Regions from separate parts of the Nonomuraea sp. NPDC050556 genome, predicted to be linked through region 3. Evidence: riboswitches for the same ligand, from Rfam matches in the RefSeq annotation. Region 3 holds a riboswitch; each other region holds the start of a gene.
What was found. A riboswitch is a leader RNA that binds a small molecule or an ion and turns the genes downstream of it on or off. The one in region 3 is predicted to bind cyclic di-AMP.

Region 1 (6,580 bases), on a different contig from region 3:
TGAACCTGCTCGGCTTCGACGTGGCCGAGATGATGGTCAGGCGCAAGGTCGGCACCGGCCGGCTGATCGTGCGGCCCAAGGTCGTCGACGCGGGACACCACCAGCGCCGCCTGCTCAGGCTCACCGGCCTGGACGTCGAGGAGAACCAGGCCCGCCGCCTGCTCAACGACCTGGACGGCTTCCGCGTCGCCAAGGGGCTGCGCCACGAGGACGAGGCGATAGTGGCGCACCGGTGGCTGGCCGAGGTCTTCCAGCCGACGATAGACGCCATCCCGGCGGAGATGCGGCGCAAGCTGGAGGCCGCCCAGCTCTTCCACGAGGTTCTCGATCACCGCTGGTATCTGTCGGAGGCGGCGGGAGCCGATGTCGGACTCGTTCCGGCGGTCGAGTCTTATGTGAAGAATGTGTTGGTCCATAAACCCGATGAAAAAGCTCTTCTTCCCGACGAGCCGGGCATCTGACCTGCGGAAACGCGCGAAGAATATGAATATCTCTCGGGTACGCCCTGATTTGCCGAGGCAGGTTTGCCACTCGGGAGATATTTCGTTCTACGCCGATACGTATCTCTCCTCTCGCGCCCCTTCAGTCTCAGCGCCTGCTCCTACGCTGACCGGGTGCTCGGACTTGACGACTGCCTCACCGAGGTCATGGCCATCCCTGGGGCGCTGGACGCCCTGGTGGTCGACCACACCAGCGGCATGGCCGTGGCCACCAGCGGCGCCGACGGATTCGACGTCTCCGCGTCGGCCGCCGCCCTGAGTGAGACGGTACGCGCGACCATGGACGGCCTGGCCCAGGCGTCCCCCGGTGGAACGGTCCGGATCGACGACATGATCGTCGTCACCGACCGCGGCTACCACCTGCTCAGAACCCTCGACACCCCTTTCGAGGGCCCGCTGGTGATCTACCTGCACCTTGATCTGAAACTCGCCAACCTGGCGCTCGCCAGGCACCGGCTCCACACGATCTCCAGCCAGCTGACGATGTGAGCCATGTCTGCCTTCGACACCCTCCTGACGGGCCTCGCCAAGGAGCGCGCCTCCGGCTCCATCCGCCTGGGCAGGACCGGAACAGTGTTCCTGGCCGACGGCCGGGTCACCTACATGGAGTGCGCCCAGACGCCCAGCGTCGAGGACCTCCTGCGGGCCTCGGGCCGGGTCAGCGCCACCGCCCTGCGCTCGGCGCAGCAGGAGGGCGGTGACCTGCTGGTCGACAGCGGCGCCGTGACCAGGGGCGAGCTGCAGTTCTGCGTGCTCGGCGCGGTGCTCGACGCCGCGTACTTCCTGCTGCCCTCCAAGGGCACCAGGCCGAAGTTCCGCCCCGGGGAGCAGCACTGGCTGGGCACGCAGTGGTACTTCGAGGTGTCCGGGCTCATCCGCGAGTGCGCGCGCAGGCGCACCAGGCTGACGCAGCTGTGGCCGACGGCCGAGTACGACACGTCGCCCGTCATCCCGGTGCCGAGCCCGCGCTGCCACCGGATCCTGCTCAGCGACCTGGAGTGGGAGGTGCTCGTCCACACCGACAGCCAGTCGACGCCGCTCGACCTCGCCAGGCGGCTGGGCAGACCCGCCTACTCGACTTTGCTTGCCGTACGGCGGATGGCGGCGGCCGGGCTGTTACAGCAGCCGAGCGGCCTGCCCAAGCGGGTCAGGCAGGAACACGGCGACCGGCCGCCCGCGCCCCTGTACGAACCGACGGACATGGACGTGCTGGTCAGGTTGAAGAAGGCGCTGGAGGAGCTGTCGTGAGGTTCCCCTCACTCAGAAGGAGGCCGTCCGTGGAACTGCGCGAAGAGGTCGCCAAGGAGATGCGCCTCCTGCGCGAACGCGCGCCGGAGGTCAGCGGGAGCGTCGCCTGCACCGTGGACGGGCTCATGCTCGCCTGCGACGGGAGCGACGACACGAGCGAGCGGACGTCCGCGCTGGCGGCCGCCGTCCTGTCGCTCAGCAGGCGCATGTCGGAGATGGCCGGCCGGGGCGTGCTCGAAGAGACGCTCATGTCCGGCACAGCAGGGTTCGCCGCGTTCTATCCGGCGGGCCCCACCATCGTCCTCACAGTCCTCGCCGAGCCGGGCACCAACCTCGGCCTGCTGAGACTGGAGGGTCGCAAGACGGCGGCCGCCGTGGCCGCCCTGGCCTCGCGAAATCGCTAACCCAGGAGGAAACACATGGCCAGCATGGACATCTCGCTCAAGGAGATGATGGCGATCGACGGCTCGATCGGTGCGGCGATCGTCGACTACGGCAGCGGCATGGCGCTCGGCTCGCTCGGCGGCTCCAAGGAGCTCGACCTGCAGGTGGCGGCGGCGGGCAACACCGAGGTGATGAAGGCCAAGCTCCGCACGATGGAGTCGCTCGGTCTCAAGGACGGCATCGAGGACATCCTCATCTCGCTCAGCTCGCAGTACCACCTCATCAGGCCCATCACCGGCAGGAGCGGCAAGGGCCTGTTCGTCTACCTCGCGCTCGACCGGGGGCGCGCCAACCTGGCGCTGGCCCGCCACCAGCTGCGCGTGATCGAGGAGAAGCTGGAGGTCTAGGCCGAGGTGAGCTCGGTGATCGCGCCGGTGATCTGCTTCCAGAGCTGGCGCGGAAGGTCGTGGCCCATTCCCGGGAACGTCAGCAACCTGGCCCCGGGGATGGCCTCGGCGGTCGCGATCCCGCCGGGCAGCTGGACCAGCCTGTCGGCCTCGCCGTGGATGACGAGCGCCGGCACGTCCAGCTGCCTCAGCTGGTCCGTACGGTCACCCGAGGCGATGATCGCGACGAGCTGCCTGGCCGTACCCGCCGGGTCGTAGGCGCGGTCGTAGGAGAGCCCGGCGATCCTGGCCACGCGCTCGCGGTCCATCTCGAAGCCCGGGGAGCCGATGATCCCCCACAGCTCGAAGGAGCGCTCGACCGCTGTCGCCCGGTCGGGGGCGGGCGGCATCAGCAGCGCGGCGCCCGCCTCGGGGCTCGGGGCGCCGATGTCGGGGCCGGGGGTGGACATGATCGAGGTGAGCGTGAGGGTGCGCTCGGGGTATTCGATCGCGAACGTCTGGGCGATCATCCCGCCCATGGAGGCGCCGACGATGTGGGCGGACGGCCAGCCGAGGTGGTCCATGAGTCCTGCGGCGTCGGCGGCGAGGTCCTTGAGCAGGTAGGCGGCCTGCGGGTGGCCACCGAGCGCGGCGGCGAGGTCGGGCGGGCCCGCCTCGTGCAGGTGGGTGGACAGGCCCACGTCCCGGTTGTCGAACCGCACGACGTGGTGTCCCTGGTCGGCGAGGAGCTGGCAGAGCTCGTCGTCCCAGAAGATCATCTGTGCGCCGAGGCCCATGATGAGCAGCATGGGTTTGTCTTCCGGGGACCCGAAGGACTCGTAGCAGAGCTGGAGGCCGTTGACGCTCGCGAACTCGGTCATGCCAAATAGAATGACATTCTAATCGCCCAGAGAAAAGCCCCACCCGCAACCCCCGGGTAGCGCGCCCGCAGCGCGGGCAGTGCGCGGGATGACCGTAGTGTCTCGGCCACCCGGGGGGTACATGGGCCTTCCGAGCTAAGGGCGCGCACCCCAGGGCGCCGCGTCGGCGGGTCGGGGTACGGCGGAGCCCGGCGCCTTGTACGGCGGGCACCGGGCAACGAGCGGTGGATCAGCGCCTGACGAGAGCGGAGGTCCGCCCGCAACCCCCGGGTAGCGCGAGGATGACCGTAGTGTCTCGGCCAACCGGGGGGTACATGGGCCTTCCGAGCTAAGGGCGCGCACCCCAAGGCGCCGCGTCGGCGGGTCGGGGTACGGCGGAGCCCGGCGCCCTGTACGGCGGGCACCGGGCTACGAGCGTGGGATCAGCGCTTGACGAGAGCGGAGATCCGCCCCCGAGCCAGGAACAGCCCACCGCCGAGCAGCGCGAGACCACCCAGGATGGCGACACCACCGATGGTGTTCGACTCCGTGGCGTCCGACTTCACGGCCATCGCCTGAACGTCGATCGGCTTAGGCGCAGCGGCAGGAGCAGCGGCCTCGACCGGAGCCGCCTTCTTCGCAGGCTCGGCCTTCTTCACCGGAGCCTTGGCGGCGAGGACCGGCGGCTTGGCGGGGTTGCTGTCCTTACGCGCCCAAGCACCCGTGGAGAACGCCACCGGGTGGTTCTTCTTGCCCACCCCGTTGCCCCACTTGGTGATGACGTACTCCACCTTCGCGTGCCCCTCGCCACCGACACCGTCCACACCCAGCGTGCCGCTGTTGAACGTGCCACCCAGCAGGTAGGCGAACGTCTTGGCGTCGAGGTCGAGCATGACCCCGTTGTTCGACGGGTTGCCAGGACCCCGGTCGCCGACGAAGAACGGCGCCTTCTTGCCCTTGTAGACCACGTACCCCTCGGTGAACAGCGGCCAGCTCGGGCTGGCGGCCATCCCCTTCTGCATCGGCTTGCCGCTGGCGGGCAGGCCCGTGTCACCGGCGCGGCCGGAGGAGTCGTCCCAGTAGTACGAGGCGGTGGTGGACCCCTTGAGCAGGACGGGCTTCTCGTTCTGCTGGGCGACGGGGGTCATCTCGACGTCGGCGTGGGCGGCGGCTGCGCCTGCTCCGGCGATGAGGCCGGCGACAGCGAGCATGGTGAACGTGCGCATGGCGAAGCGGGGAGTCATGAAGAAGAAAGGTCCTTTGTGCGGGGACGGGGAAAGTCGCGCTCAAGAAGGCGCGTAGCCGGGCAGAAGGGCCAGACGGTCGCTACGCGAAAGAGCGGGAGAAAAAGATCAGTACCCGGGGGCCGTTACGGCACGAAAGGGGGAAGGGGCGTGGAAACGCATAAGTTCGTGGTCCTCTCCATCGCGCCTACCGGGTTAGCTGACGGGTTCGGGCGTGGAGATGCCCTACCGACCTGGGGAGGTCGGATTCACCCCAAGGGACGTGGGTCCCCGGCTCCCGCGTTCGCGGGATTCGGCGCCAGCCGGCTGCCTCTTCCTGGTGAAGGGCCAGGTCACCGGCTGGTAACGCTTAGGACTGTAGGCACAAAGCGGGACAAAAGCAAAACTAAACCCATGAAAACCCCAGAAGATCTACCTTGGTGTCCCATGAATCAGTAGTGCCTATCAACCACGAAAGCCCTGCACAGCCCCGGATTTCGCACATTTCCCGCCGCTTGTCGATCTCGGGGCGAATGTCACGCCAATCACAGGGCGGGGGCCCGAAATGGATCTACCTTCCCCTGGCGGAATGCACACCCCTGGAGAAGGAGATCGTCAAAGGCCCGATGAAGGTCGGCAACGAGAGGAAAGCCGCGCCATGGAGCCGCATGGAGGGCGCGGGGCCCGAGAGGGCGCGAGTAGCGGGAGGTGGGGGCGCTGGGGCCGCAGGAGAGCCCGAGTCGCAGAAGGTGGGGGCGCTGGGGGCCTGGGAGACCTGGGGCCGGGAGGTCGGGGATCGCGGGTGGCGCGCCAAAGGGGCGAGTGGAGCGACGCGGGGGTGCGGGGGAACTCACGGGAGGTCGCGGGTCTCACGGGGAGATCGCGGGCGTCGCTGGGGGTCGCGCCAAGGGTCGCGAAGAGGTGGGGGTCGCGAGGAGGTGGGGACAAAGAAGGGGGTACGGCTGGGCCGTACCCCCTGGAGGATTAACCGCCGCTCTTGCGGCGGAAGGTGCGCTTGCCACCAGCAGGACCGTGCGTGCCGTGGATCTTCGAGGGGTCCTTGCCCCTGCCACCGGCCGCCGCTTCGGCGTGCTGGTTCTTCTTCAGCTCCAGCGCCTCGCGGAACTTGCGCTTCATCTCGTCCTCTGAGACTTCGGCGTCTTGCGTGTTGTCCGGCTCCGCCGGGGTGTCAGCCATGAGGACCTCCTGGTGTTGGGGACAACCCACAGCTTCGCACGACTGCCCACACAGCGCGAAACCGGGCCCGTTCAGACCAGGGCTTCCAGCTTCTGCTCCACCGGTACGGCCCGCGTCAGCCGACCCCCAGGCAGCCCGGTGAGGGCCAGGAACGCGATCAGAGCCCCGGCGACGCCCAGCCACGGGATGACGGTCGCCGCAGCCGAGGCGTGCGCCGCCTGCAGACCGTGGAGCGGCGCCTCCGTGGTGACCACCGAGCCATAAGCGGTCCCTGCGATGGCGAGCGCCACCGAGCCGCCGATCTGCCGGAAGAAGGTCAGGTTGGCGGTAGCCGTACCGATGAACTGCGGCGGGACGGACTGCTGGATCGCCACGGTCAGCCCGGACAACATCGGCCCCATGCCCAGCCCGATCAGCGCCATCCACCCGGCCAGCGCCAGCGGCGCGGTGTCGAGCGACAGGTTCACGCACAGCAGCGTCCCGGCGATCAGCAGCACAGGGGCCCCGAGCAGGAACGGCTTGAACAGACCGGTCCGCGACATCAGCGCGCCCATGATCACGCTGCCCGCGACCATGGCCAGCGTGAGCGGGTAGATGCGCAGACCCGAGCTCGTCGCGCTGACCCCGAGCGCCTCCTGGAAGTAACGCGGCAGGAAGACGACCCCGGCGAACATGCAGAAAGCGGTGAAGAACGAGACCACGTTGACCAGCGTGTAGCTGCGGTTGGCGAACAGGTGCATCGGCATGATCGGGTCGGCCACCCGCCGCTCGATCAGCACGAA
Region 2 (6,580 bases), 1.1 Mb from region 3:
CGACGCCACCTCCTCCACCGACGTCCCGTCGACGAGCAGGCCGGTCTCGCGGTGCCTGACGGCGTCCGGCGACCCTCCCGACGCGCCCGCCACGATGGGCAGCCCGGTGGCCGCCGCCTCCAGGAAGACGATGCCGAGCCCCTCGACGTCGACCCCCTTCCACCGGGTACGGCAGGGCATCGCGAAGACGTCGGCGGCGGCGTAATACTGCGGCAGCCGCTCGGACGGCACCCCGCCCGCGAACCGCACCGACCCGAGCACCCCGGCAGAGGCGGCCAGCCGTTCCAGCCTGCGCCGGTCAGGCCCGTCCCCCACGACGAGCAGCAGCGCGCCGGGCACGGCCCGCCGTACCAGCGGCCAGGCCCTGATGAGCTGGTCCTGTCCCTTGCGCGGCACCAGCCGCGACACGCACGCGGCCACCGGCGCGTCGCCGAGCCCGTGCGCCAGCCGTACGGACGACCCGTCCACGCCCGGGTGGAAGACGGTGGTGTCGACGCCGGGCGCCAGCCGTTCGAGCCGGTGGCGCGGGATCGCCGACAGCAGCCGCGCGTGCGTGTAGGCCCCCAGGTAGGTGACCACGTCCGCGTGCGCGCCGATCCTGCGCAGGACCCCGCGGAACACCGGCGCGCTCGCCCATGAGGCCTCGTGGCCGTGCGTGAGCATCACCACCCGCCGCGCGCCGGCCGCGCGCAGCCGCGGGGCCAGCAGCCCGAGCGGCGCGGCGGCGCCGAAGACGACCGTGTCGGCGCGGTGCTCGGCGACGAGCGCGGCGGCCCGGCGGGCGACGGCGGGCGACGGCAGCATGAGCGAGGTCGGGTGCCTGACGATCCGGTACGGCTGGCCGCGGTCGAAGGCCTCGCTGCCGCGCCAGGCCGGCGCGTAGACGGCCACGCCCGGGGTGCGCAGCGCGAGGCCGTGCACGAACGACTGGATGCCGCCCGGCCTCGGCGGGAAGTCGTTCGTGACGATGACGACTCTGGTCACGGCTCTGGAAGGCGGTTCAAGCGAGCCCACGAGCGCGCCATGGCGATGCGCTCGGGAGCCGTGGGATGGGATGCATAGAGGACATACTCCATGACATCCGGTGCCAAATCGGAAATGTTGGTCGTCGCGAGTCGTTTCTGCATCGCGATGAACGTTTTCGGGTCACGGGTGAGGTCCAGGGCATGGACGTCGGCCCTGGCCTCGACGTGGCGGCTCACGACGTTCTGGGCAGGTCCAGAGAGCACGGTGGCGATGCTCATCAGCCCCATCACGACTCCCACCGCCCGTGGATCGGAGATCGCCTCCACGCCCGCGCGCCGCCGTACCAGCCAGAAGGCCAGGAAGAGCAGGCCCGCGCCGAACGCGGCCCCCAGCCCGCCGATCAGCGTGCCGTTGAGGACGTCGCCGTACTTGGCGTGGCCCAGCTCGTGCGCGACGACCAGCTCGATCTCGTCCTCCGGAGCCTTCAGCAGCGTGTCGTAGACGACGATGCGCCGGGTGGCGCCGAAGCCGGAGACGTAGGCGTTGAGCGCGTTGGTCCTGCGCGAGGCGTCGGCGATGAGCACGTCCTCGACCGGGACGCCGTCGCGCTGCGCCATCGCGAGCAGGTCGGTGCGCAACTGACCGGCGGGCATCGGGCGGAAGTCGTTGAAGAGCGGCTCGAACACCACCGGATAGACGAACGACGCGGCCAGGGTGAGCGCGAAGGCGCCGACGGCCGCCGGGATCCACCAGCGCCTGAACCGCCTGGCCAGCGCGATCACCGCGACGACCATGATCGACAGCAGCACGACCCGCACGCCGATGCTCTTGACGCGGTCGAGGCTCCAGCTCGCCCAGTTCTGCGTGGACAGGCCGAACGCGCGCAGCTGCACCTCGAACCAGATCCCCAGCGGCCACCTGACCGCCTCCACGAGCACGGTGAGCACGAGGACGCCCAGGATCGCCCGCACCCACCAGGGGCCCCTGAGCCTGCCCAGGAGGCGCGCGCCGAAGGGGGTGGCGACCAGGATCCCGGCGAACAGGATCGTCAGCCCCAGCGACAGGTAGGCGGGCGTGCCGGTCGCCGCGTCGAACGCCACGGACCTGGCGATCTCGGCCGGGGTGAAGTCACGCGCCGGGTCCGGCGCGACGTAGGGGGCGCCGGGCGGCAGGACCCGCCAGGGCGTGGTGAGCCACACCACGACGAGGATCACCGCGCCGAGCCCCGCGAGCGCGACCCCGAGCTGCCGCCGTTCTCTCACTTCGCCCATAGTCACCCCAGTTGTTCGAGCACGTACTCACGCCATCCTCGGGTGATGCCGAGCGACGTCGGATCACGATAGAGCCTCACCAGCCTGTCCTCACCGAAGCGCTCGGCGACGAAGCGACACGCCAGCCACGCCTCCTGGTACGCCTGGGCCAGCCGCACGGCGCCCGGGGCGAAGTCCTGAGGTCCTGGGAGCTCGTACGGCAGGCGACCGGCGCGCACGTCTCCGGCCAGTTCCGCCGCCGCGACCTTCACCGGCAGCCCGGCGTCGCGGTAGGCGACGTAGTCGGCGAAACCCTCGCGCAGCCAGGCGGGGACGCCGCCGGTGCCCGCCGCGACGTGGGTGAGCTCGTGGGTGAGGACGACGTCGCGGCCGGTGGGGGTGAGCTTGGCGAAGTTGCCCGGCACGACGATGACGCGGCCGCGGTCGGCCAGCGCGGCGAGCCCGTCGACGGACCCGACCCCTGCGAGCCTCGCCGCTTCGCCGTCGGAGGACGGGACCACCACGACGGGATGTACGGGGACCCCCAGGATGGCCGACACCCGCTCGGCCGCGAGCTCGGCGCGCCGGGTCAGGTCACTGGTCGGCGGTGGTGCGCTCCCCACGCAGACCGCCAGGACGGCGAGGGCCGCCAGCGATGCTCTGAGGAGGAGGGACACGCTCAAAGAGCGTAGCCGGGCCGTACGCGTGAAAGCCCCGTCCCACGTCGGGACGGGGCCTGCACGAAGGGGTCACGCGCCGGGACGCACCGCTCCCGCGAACGACGACTTCCGCCATCCGCTGAGCTTCTCGATGCGGACCGTCTTACCCGAGCTCGGCGAGTGGATCATCTTGCCGTTGCCGACATACATGCCCACGTGGCCCTTCCCGTGGAAGAACATCAGGTCGCCCGGGCGGAGGTTGCCCCAGGAGACCTTGGTCCTGATGCGTGCGTACTGGCTGTTCGTCACGCGCGGGATCTTCACTCCGGCCTTCCTCCAGGCGTACTGGACGAGTCCGGAGCAGTCGAAGGAGCCTGGGCCCGTCGCGCCGTAGCGGTAGGGGTCACCGAGCTGCTTCTTGGCCACGGCGACGGCCTTGCCGGCCCTCGCCTTCTGCCGGGCGGCCTTCGCCGCCTTCGCCGACCGCGTCACCTTGGCGGGCTTCGCGGTCGTGGTGGTGGTGCTCGCCGTCGCCGCCTGGGCCGAGGCAGCCTGGAGGGCGACGCCCCCGGCTGTCACGGTCATCGTCATGGCGATCCCGCTCAGAGAGATGCGGGCTAGGCGCGACAAACGGGGGAATTGCAGGGAGGTAGACAGGATTGTCTCCTTGGGACTTCCACGAATGCCTACCGGGTTAGCTGACGGATTCGGGCGTGGAAGTCGCCCTACGGCGCGTGATGCGCCGATTCACCCCTGATCCCGGGGGAATGGGATCGATGGTTCCCCGGCTCCGTGCCTCCTGGCTGCACGAATTCGGCAGGCCGCCGGGGGTCGTTCTGGTGGGCGGCGGCCAACGGATTCACTTCGCGGGCGTCATGGCTTGCCGCCGCGGAGCCAGAAGGTACTCGTCTCGCCACGGCTCGGCAAAGCGTAAGCAAAGAGTAAAGATCCATCTTTCCGTCAGTAAGACGAGATACCCCTGCTGGACATGGGGCTCTGTTATCGATATGTGACCCTGCTCACATCGCGCCCCTCACAGGGTCTGTCAAACCCCATCCGTCACTCCAGTCACATCCGTTTCAGGGCATGGCTGAGTTCCGGTACGGCGCGCCGTACCGGAAAGATGGTGAAAAGGGACTACGGGCGGATAGCGCCGACGAGCGGCCTGCCGTAGTCGGAAAGGGCGACGATCTTGACCACGTCACCCGTCTGCGGCGCGTGGACGATCTTGCCGTCCCCCGCGTAGATGCTGACGTGCCCCAGACCCTCGCTGAAGATCAGGTCCCCCGGCTGCAGCGAGTCGAGCGGCACCTTGCGGTTCGCCCCCCACGACCACTGCTCCCACGTCGTGCGCGGCAGCGACACGCCACCGGCCCGCCACGACGCCTGCGTCAGCCCCGAGCAGTCCCAGCTGCCCGGCCCCGTACCGCCGAACTGGTACGGCTTGCCCACCTGCGCGAAGGCGAACTCCAGGACGGCCGCCGCGTTGCCCGACGCCGAGCCCGTGTACTCCACGCCCGTGCTGTTGGGGTCGCCCGCCCGGTAGGCGCCGAGCTTCACCAGCAGCTTCTTCTGCTGGGCGACCAGCTTGAGCACGTCGGCCCGGTCCTTGGCGACCGCGTCGCGCTCCTTGTCGGCCGACGCCAGCGCCGTCTTGGCCTTGTCGCGGTCGGCCACGAGCTCGCGGTTCTGGTTGTCGAACGCGGTGAGCTGCTCGGACCGCTCGTCGGCGAGCTGGTCGACCAGGGCCATGACGTTGAGCTTGCCCGTCGGGTCGCCCCCGCCCATGAGCGCGGGCAGGTGGCCCATGACGCCGGTCTGGTACTCGTTGACGGCCATGGTGACGATCTGGGTGCGTAACCCGGCGACGGTGGCCAGCCTGCGCTTGTAGGTGTCGTTGAGCGTGCCGTAGGCCTTCTTCGCCTTCTTGTACCGCTCGGTGGCCTGGTTGTAGCTCTCGACGACCTTGTCGGCCTTGTCGTTGAGCTTCTCGAGCTTGGCCTTGGCCTGCTTGATGGTCGGCTTGGGATCGGCCATCGCCCCGTCAAGGGGCAGCAGAAGAGCCACCACCGCCATGCCCGCGGCCAGCGGTACCCGGCCAAACCTCACAGCGCACGCCCTCCCAGTGATCACACCTGGGGGGAAATAGTACAGAAAAGGGAAGGGCCAGCTAACCAGAAAGTCTGATTTGTGACCTAAGCCCGGCCGAGCCGCCTGAGCAACATCGACGAGGGTACGGCGCGCGCGCCCATCCTGCGCACCGACTCGGCGACCTCGCGGTCGGACGACACCACCGCGATGGCCCTGCCCTGCGGTTCCGCCCGCACGAGCTGCCTGATGAGGTCGTCGGCGATCTCGCCCGGGGCGCTGAACATCACCCGCACCCCGCGCGGCGCCACCACCTGGACGGGCGCGTTGAGCTCCGCGCCGTCGAAGACCACGGTCACCTCGACGCGGGTCTGCGCGACCAGGCCGCCGAGCCCGGTCATCAGCCTGGCCCGCTGGTCGGCGAGGGTGAGCGTGCCGTAGCCGGTCTTGGTGACGTTGTAGCCGTCGATGATCAGGTGCACCTGCGGCAGCGCCAGCAGCTGGTCGAGCAGCTGCGGGTCGTCGTCGGCCAGTGCGCGGGCGGCGACGCCCGGCTGCCCCGGCGCGACCGCGGCCACCGAGTCCGCCGGACGGCTGATCGTCGTGGGCAGGGCGAGCTCCCTGCGCAGCCCGGCCGAGGCGTCCTGGAGCGCGTCGAGCAGCACCCTGATGCGCGCGTCCTCGATGCTCCTGCCCTCGCGCGCGGCCCGGCGCGACGCCTCAAGCTGGCGCTCCACGTCGCTGAGCCGCTCGCGCAACCGCCTGACCTCGGACTCCCCCGCCGACGAAGCGGCGGCCTTCGACTCCTTGGCGTGCTGGGCCGCGTGCTCGAACTCGGCCGCCCTGGAGTCGGCCGCCTTCATCCGCTCGCGCGCCTCGTGGAGCTTGCGCCGCAGGTCGGAGTTCTCCGAGCGGGCGGTCTTGAGCTGCTCGCGCAACCGTTCGACCTCCTCCTTGGCCGAGGTCTTCTGCGCGGCGAGCTGCTCGCGCAGGCGGGTGACGGTCTGCTCCTGGGCGGAGCCCTCGGCTGCGGCGGCCGTCTGCTCGAGATCCACGCGGGCCGTCTCGACCATCTCCGCCCATCCGGGCGGGCGGGTCAGATAAGCTGCGGCAGCCACCAGGACGGGGTCGGCGGCCGGCGGCACGTTGCCCTCGGCCAGCGCTGAGACGAGTTCCGGCCACCCGGCCGCCACCGACTCGGCGACCGCCTCGCGAAACTCCTTGTCGTTCTCCAGCTGGGCCGCGATGGGCGCGCTGCCGAGCTTGGCCCGTTTTCGCGGATCGAACTTGGCGATGCCGCGCAGCGGCGGCGGGATCGTGGCAGCGGGCATCGACCCGAGCACCTGAGCGGCCAGGTCGACCACGTTGATCCGCACCTGCTCGGGAAGCGGGCGAGACAGGCCTTCACCGGCTGAGCTCATCCCACTGCCTTTCAACTGACCCTTCGCGTGCTGTCTTTCAGACAAGGGTACGGCTGTCGCGGGCATGGGCGTGTCCGGGTGCATATGGACAAGCGCTTGGTTGGAGGTATACGACTGTGCCATGTCGGAGCAGATGCGCACATCGACCCGCGATCTCGACGAACTCCACGACCGGGTGCACGCCTGGCTGGAGGGC
Region 3 (6,580 bases):
TGGTGAGGGGGTGATCGGGGTACGGACGACGGCCAGGTCACTCACGCACCCCTCGGGCAGGTCATCGAGCAGGCAGGCCGCCCACTTGAGATAGGAATCGGAGTCGGCGACGGCCAGGACCTTCAACGGGTGGCTCCAGAAAACATTTGCAGGTGGTCTCGGAGGGACGGTTTCGCGCGGCTGGTCCACCAGTCGTCCGGCACGTCGACCGGCTCGACCTCCACCCCGCGCGGCTCCAGCAGCACGCGCAGCGAGCTGATCGCGGTGGACGGCAGGCTGATGACCCGCTGCCCGGCGTCCAGGCCGCGCAGCGTCATCTCGGCCGGAGCGCCGCCGTCGTGGACGGTGATGCCGGGCCGTTCGCGGATGAGCGCCAGGTCGACGGGGTCCTCGCGGCGGTGCGGGAAGTAGGCGAGCGGCTCCTCCTCGGCGAGCGCGGTCAGCCAGCGCAGGTAGCGCTCGCGGTGCACGAGCCCGTTCCTGACCAGCGAGGTGCCGAGGACGACGGTCCGCTCGGTCGGCCCTGGCTCGGCGAGCGGCTGGCTCCGCAGCCACCCGAAGTCATGATTTATCAGCTCAAATCCGGCTTTCCGTACGGCTTGCGCCAGCTTGTCGGGCACCGGGAGCGCCGTGAAGATCGTCACCCGCTTCGCGTCCACCCGCAGCCGGAGCGCGGCGGCCAGGCCCAGCGCCCGGCGCAGCGCGCTCGGCTCGGCGCGCGCCCTGAGCAGGGGCTTCGCCGGACCGGCCGCGAGGAGTTCGAGCAGCCTGATCGTGGCCAGCCCGTCGTCGACGATCACGATGCGGCTGGGACGGGAGGTGAGCCAGCGCAACTGCACCTTGCCGGAGAACGCGTCGCCGACCGCGCGAGCGCCGCGCGGCATGGACTCGCGCGGTTTGGCCAGCTCTAGGCCGGAAGGCAGGCCCAGCCGTACGAGCTCGCGCCTGGTCGCCGCCAGCGGGCGCAGGCCGGAACGCGGCACGAGCAGGGTCGAGGGGCCGAGCAGGCCCCGGTGGTGCGCCTCGACGGCGCAGAGCATCTGGAGCGGCGACTCCACCCAGGCCGATTCCTGCTTCCTGACGTGGCTGCGGCCCTCGATGCCCACGTCGGGTGATGACCCGTTCACGACCGCTTCAAGCTAGCCGTGCCGCCTTAAGGCGTAGAGAACCAGAAGTGAACAATGAAGAGTATGAACACACTGCTGCTCAACACCAACGGTGTCCAGATACCGCAACTCGGGTTCGGCGTCTGGCGGGTGCCCGACGACGAGGCCGCCACCGCCGTGTCCGCGGCCCTGAAGGCGGGGTACCGGTCCATCGACACCGCGACGCTCTATCAGAACGAGGCGGGGGTGGGGCGGGCGCTCGCCGGCTCTGCCGTACCTCGGGAGAAGTTGTTCATCACCACCAAGCTGTGGAACTCCGACCACGATCGGGTGGAGGCCGCGTTCGAGGGGAGTCTGAAGCTGCTGGGGCTCGACTACCTCGATCTTTACCTGATCCACTGGCCGGTGCCGGAGCAGGACAGGTACGTCGAGGCGTGGCGGGGGCTGGAGCGGCTGTTCAAGGACGGGCGGGTCAGGGCGATCGGGGTGTCGAACTTCACGGTCGGCAATCTCGAGCGGCTGATGGAGGAGACGCAGATCGTGCCGTCGATCAACCAGATCGAGCTGCACCCGAACTTTCCGCAGGCCGAGGTGCGGGCGTTCCACGAGGCCAACGGGATCCTCACGGAGGCTTGGAGTCCGTTGGGGCAGGGGAAGGGGCTGCTGGAGGAGCCGGCGTTGGGGACGCTGGCGGCCAAGCACGGGAGGACGCCGGCGCAGATCGTGTTGCGGTGGCACATCCAGCTGGGGAACGTGGTGATCCCCAAGTCGGTGACGCCTTCGCGGATCCGGGAGAACATCGACGTGTTCGAGTTCACGTTGGATCCGGAGGACATGGCGGCCATCGGCGCGCTCAACACGGACACGCGGCTGGGGCCTGATCCGGCGACCTTCAACCGCGTGGGGTGACGGCGAGGGCTTTTTGAGGCGCGGGCCAGGCTTCTTGGGGGTGAGGTCTGCGCAGGGTGTGGGGCCCGCCGTTAAGTGCGGGTCCCTTTGAGGACGCGCGCCCTCAGGGAGCGGGGGTGCGTAGGCGGTGACCCCGGGGTTGCCGGTGGCGCCCAGTGAGCGCTGGAGTGGCCGGGGTGCACGGGTGGCCGGGGTGCACGGGTGGTCCAGGGATCCGACCGAGCGGCCGGGGCGGGCGCCCCAGGGGTGGGTGGGCTCAGAGTGTGGGTCTCCCGGGGAGAGGTCTCCTTCGAGACGTTGAGGGATGGGCGTGTTGGGGGCGGAGGGGCGGAGCGCTGAAGGGGCGGAGCGCTGAAGGGGCGGAGCGCTGAAGGGATGGAGCGCTGAAGGGATGGAGCGCTGAAGGGATGGAGCGCTGAAGGGATGGAGCGCTGAAGGGATGGAGCGCTGGAGGGGCTTCTTGGGGATTCGTGGGGGTTTGGGTGGGGGGTTGGTGGTCTTTGTGGGGTTCGCTCTAAGGTGGGGTTCTCTTTACTGATCGGGAGGACCGGGTGTGATGGAACTGGCGTGGGGCATCGCGGCGACCGGCGGCATCGCGCGCACCGTCGGTGAGGTGATCGCCGCTGAACCCACCATGCGGGTCGCGGCCGTAGGGTCGCGCGACCAGGCCAGGGCCGCGGACCTCGCCGCGCACCTCGGCGCCGAGCACGCGCACGGCTCCTACAAAGCCCTCTGCGAAGACCCGTCGGTAGACGCCGTCTACATCGCCACCCCCCACGCCCAGCACCTCGAGGTCGCCGAGCACGCCATCGCCAACGGCAAAGCCGTCCTCTGCGAGAAATCCCTCACCGCCAGCGTCGCCGAAGCCGAGCGCATGGTCCAGCTGGCCCGGGAGAACAAGGTGTTCCTCATGGAAGCCATGTGGACCCGCTTCAACTCCCAGATCCAGCACATCACGAAGCTCGCCCAGGACGGCAGGCTGGGCGACATCCGGCTGGTCCAGGCGTCGTTCGGCTTCGCGCAGCCGTACGACCCGGAACACCGTCTCTGGAACCCGGCCACCGGCGGCGGCGCCCTGTTCGACCTGGGGATCTACCCGTTCGCCCTGGCCCAGCTCTTCCTCGGCCAGCCGGAAAAAGTCCACGTGGCCGGTTCGCTGGCGCCCTCGGGTGTGGACGCCGAGGCGGGGGTGCTGATGGAGTTCCAGGGCGGCGCGCGGGCTCTGCTGGACACCTCGCTGGTCAGCCCGCACGCCAACAGCGCCACCATCGTCGGCACCCTCGCCCGCGTCGACATCGACGCCCCCTTCTGGGCTCCCACCAGATTCACCATCGGCGACGAGGAGTTCACCGGCCCCTCGGACGGCTACGCCAACGAGGTGCGCGAAGTGCGCGACGCGCTGCGCGAGGGACGCACGGAGAGCGCGGTCATGCCGCTCGACGACACCCTCACGATGATGCGGCTTCTGGAGGACGCGAGGAACCGCCTCCTCTGACCTGGTCATTTGCGGATTTGTAATCTCCTTGCCCGATGTATTACCTTCAAGGCACTCGAGGTATACGTCCGGGCTACCCGTTCGTTGCCAAACCATCGCACAAGACATTCACAGGCTCGCCTGTGACCGCTGAGTCCGCCGTGAGGCGGAGCCGGGGACCCACGTCCTTTGGGGTGAATCGGCACTTCGGTGCCATAGGGCAGCTTCCACGCCCGAACCCGTCAGCTAACTCGGTAAGCGGCATGGAAGCAAGGAGTTCCCCTCTCGATGGCCAAGCACCGTCGCACGCGCACCCCGAAGCTCAACTACTCGCACGCAATCCTGGGCATGAGCGTGTTCAGCGCCGCCTTCGGCGTCCACACCTCGGCCACTGCCGAGACCGCACCGAAGCCCCTCCCAGAGCTCCCCCACATCGCCGCACTGCAGGCCCCCAAGGCGCAGGCGCCCGTCGAGGCCAAGCCCTCGGTCACCAAGGTCCTCTCGCTGGCGAAGGCGCAGATCGGCACCAAGGAAGACGCCAAGGGCGGCGGCACCAAGTTCCAGAAGTGGTACGTGAACTCCCAGCGCGCCGCCGAGACCGTCAAGCGGGACGGCGGCAGCAGGCAGGACTACCTCAACGCCGCCTGGTGCGCGATGTTCGTGTCCTGGGTCGGCGAGGAGACCGGCGCGCGCAAGACCGTCGGCTGGGACGCGTACACCGTGACGCACGCCAAGTGGTTCAAGGCCAACAAGCGCTGGGGCACCGCCGCCAAGCCGGGCTCCGTGGTGTTCTTCTCCTGGAGCGGCAGCAAGAGCCTCGACGCCATCCAGCACGTCGGCTTCGTGGAGAAGGACAACGGCAACGGCACGATCACCACGATCGAGGGCAACACCGGCAACGGCCAGGTCGAGGAGCGCGTGCGTCCCAAGTCCCAGGTCGTCGGCTACGGCTACCCCGAGTACGGCAACGCCTGACCGTCACGGTTTGAAGTAGTTTTCCCACCCCCTCCGACGCCCAGGGTCGCCGAAGCGACCATGGACGCATGCTTCGACGAGTGCGCGGCCGGGCCGAGGCCCGGCCGCGTCCCTCCCGATCCCTCCGATCCTCCGCCCTGAGCGCGTTGTGGGTGTTGTGCGCGCTCTCGATGGCGGGGCTCGTCCTGGCGTTCACGGCCCTCTCGCGGACGGCCGTGGACGCGCCCACCGTCCGACGCCGGCGGGCCGCTCTTCTGGCTCGTCCCCGGGTTCCTGCTCGGCCTGCTGTGGCGGTACCTGCCCGGCCGCGCCGGTGTGATCAAGGTGCTGCCGATCGCCCTGAGCTACGTGGTCAGCGCCCTGGGCCACCTGCTGGTCTCCCAACTGCTCGGCCAGGACCCTCGTGTGGGGAGTGCTGTCGCTCACGGCGATCGTCATCGACGTCAAGACGCTGCGCCTGCTGGAGGTCGAACCGACGAGCGTCAGATACGACCTCGCCACCCCTCTACGGGCTCGGCGGCTGGCCGGCGCGGCTCGTCGGCCTGCTCCCCCAGCTCACGGCGGTCGCGCTGATGGTCTACGTCATCGTGCAGCCCGACGCGGGCCTCGTGCAGAGCGACCCCCTGCAGGTGTTCAGGCGCGGCTGACTCAGCCGTAGATCCTGGTGGTCGCGCAGCTGTCCCCCGTGGCCCCGCCCGTCGAGCAGACCTCCACGTCGATGAAGGCGACGTCCCTCAACTGCGCGTTCAGCGGTACGTCGATCCGCGGCCGAGGCTGCTGGAGCCTCGTCCTGCAAGGGTGCTTGACCCAGTCCTTGAGGGCGAATCCCGCCTTCATCTGCCTGGTCACGGCAGTGGTGCCGCAGTGGCCGAAGTCCAGCCAGCCGTACCCCTTCACCGCGTAGGCGGGGTGGGCGACGGGCAGGCCGTTGGGGCCCTGGGAGAAGGTGACGGTTCGCTCGATCACGCCGTCCATGCTCAGGTGCCCGTCGGGTGTGGTGACGGGGCCCCATGAGCTGATCGGGGTGAGAGCCAGGGCGAGTGCCAGCTGGATGTACATGCCGCCCATCGTCGGACGATCACCGGCGGATCACCTGAGCAGGGGGGTACTCACAAAAACCGCGGCGGGACGTGGGCGGTGAGCCACACGCCGTTGGCGCTCACCCGGAACTCGTGCCCCTCTCTGTGCATCGCGCCGGACGCGACGACGAGCACCACCGGCTTGCCCCGCCTGGCCCCCACCCGCTCCGCGGTCTCCCTGTCCGCCGACAGGTGGACGTATTGCCGGCTCATCGGCAGCAACCCCGACGACATGATCGCGGCGACGCTGCGCCCGACGGTCCCGTGGTAGAGGAACTCGGGTGGTACGGCAGGCTCCAGCCCGAGGTCCACCGAGACGAGTGCCCCTGGCTCGCCCTGATGCGGGTCCCCTCGATCACGTACCTGCGCTTGTCGTTCTCCGCCACCACCTGTTCGAGCTCGTCGCGCGTCACGGCGAAGCCGTGCGCGCCCGCCGCCCGCACCAGGTCGTCGATCTCCACCCACCCGTGCTGGTCGAGCGAGATGCCGATCTCCTCCGGCGCGTGCCTGAGGTGTCTGGCCAGGTATTTGGACACCCGGACCATCCGCTGGGAGTTCATCGGGACATCCTCCCAGACGCGTGGTCTGTGGGGCTATCGATATGGGAGCGCTCCCAAATGACCGTTTGCGCCGTATATACGACTTCAAACTGGGAGAACGCTCTCTCGGTAACGGTTGCGTTTCAGGCAGTTGACGGCTGAGCACACGGATGGCCACTCTGTTTGGGAGCGCTCCCAAAATTCCCGAAAACCCCCGCGGCCTGCCGCGGCCACCTCCCAGCTCCCCACGAGAGGGGTCTCCCCATGACTATCAGCATGCGCCGCGGCGCGCTGAGCGCGGCGGTCCTGGCCACCGCCCTGACGATCACGTCCTGTGGCTCGGGCGGCACCCCCGCCCCGTCGACCGGACAGAGCGCCGCAGCCTCCGCCCCCGAGCCGGTCACCATCACGGTCAACACCTTCGGCGGCGGCACCAACTTCGGCTACAAGGAGCCGATCGAGAAGTGGAACGCCTCCCACACCGACATCAAGATCAAG

Region 1: another riboswitch for cyclic di-AMP. It lies ahead of ACIBG8_RS38980 (hypothetical protein); the one in region 3 lies ahead of ACIBG8_RS13105 (CHAP domain-containing protein).
Region 2: another riboswitch for cyclic di-AMP. It lies ahead of ACIBG8_RS17805 (C40 family peptidase); the one in region 3 lies ahead of ACIBG8_RS13105 (CHAP domain-containing protein).

The regions. Positions count from the first base shown of each region.
Region 1 is NZ_JBITGU010000004.1:393,335-399,914, forward strand. Features, by position in the region: gene ACIBG8_RS38950 (DUF4032 domain-containing protein) at 1-461, shown strand, start outside; gene ACIBG8_RS38955 (roadblock/LC7 domain-containing protein) at 615-989, shown strand; gene ACIBG8_RS38960 (hypothetical protein) at 993-1,748, shown strand; gene ACIBG8_RS38965 (roadblock/LC7 domain-containing protein) at 1,778-2,152, shown strand; gene ACIBG8_RS38970 (hypothetical protein) at 2,168-2,539, shown strand; gene ACIBG8_RS38975 (alpha/beta fold hydrolase) at 2,536-3,399, opposite strand; gene ACIBG8_RS38980 (hypothetical protein) at 3,822-4,622, opposite strand; cyclic di-AMP (ydaO/yuaA leader) riboswitch at 4,792-4,930, opposite strand; gene ACIBG8_RS38985 (DUF5302 domain-containing protein) at 5,586-5,798, opposite strand; gene ACIBG8_RS38990 (MDR family MFS transporter) at 5,870-6,580, opposite strand, start outside.
Region 2 is NZ_JBITGU010000001.1:3,760,539-3,767,118, forward strand. Features, by position in the region: gene ACIBG8_RS17790 (glycosyltransferase family 4 protein) at 1-984, opposite strand, end outside; gene ACIBG8_RS17795 (M48 family metallopeptidase) at 981-2,237, opposite strand; gene ACIBG8_RS17800 (hypothetical protein) at 2,240-2,893, opposite strand; gene ACIBG8_RS17805 (C40 family peptidase) at 2,966-3,466, opposite strand; cyclic di-AMP (ydaO/yuaA leader) riboswitch at 3,544-3,704, opposite strand; gene ACIBG8_RS17810 (NlpC/P60 family protein) at 4,013-4,984, opposite strand; gene ACIBG8_RS17815 (NYN domain-containing protein) at 5,071-6,384, opposite strand; gene ACIBG8_RS17820 (phosphotransferase family protein) at 6,506-6,580, shown strand, end outside.
Region 3 is NZ_JBITGU010000001.1:2,705,276-2,711,855, forward strand. Features, by position in the region: gene ACIBG8_RS13085 (DUF6716 putative glycosyltransferase) at 1-126, opposite strand, end outside; gene ACIBG8_RS13090 (hypothetical protein) at 123-1,127, opposite strand; gene ACIBG8_RS13095 (aldo/keto reductase) at 1,191-2,015, shown strand; gene ACIBG8_RS13100 (Gfo/Idh/MocA family protein) at 2,572-3,510, shown strand; cyclic di-AMP (ydaO/yuaA leader) riboswitch at 3,628-3,765, shown strand; gene ACIBG8_RS13105 (CHAP domain-containing protein) at 3,778-4,464, shown strand; partial or broken gene ACIBG8_RS13110 (DUF6185 family protein) at 4,726-5,037, shown strand; gene ACIBG8_RS13115 (hypothetical protein) at 5,113-5,523, opposite strand; gene ACIBG8_RS13120 (RNA 2'-phosphotransferase) at 5,574-5,777, opposite strand; gene ACIBG8_RS13125 (RNA 2'-phosphotransferase) at 5,753-6,103, opposite strand; gene ACIBG8_RS13130 (extracellular solute-binding protein) at 6,347-6,580, shown strand, end outside.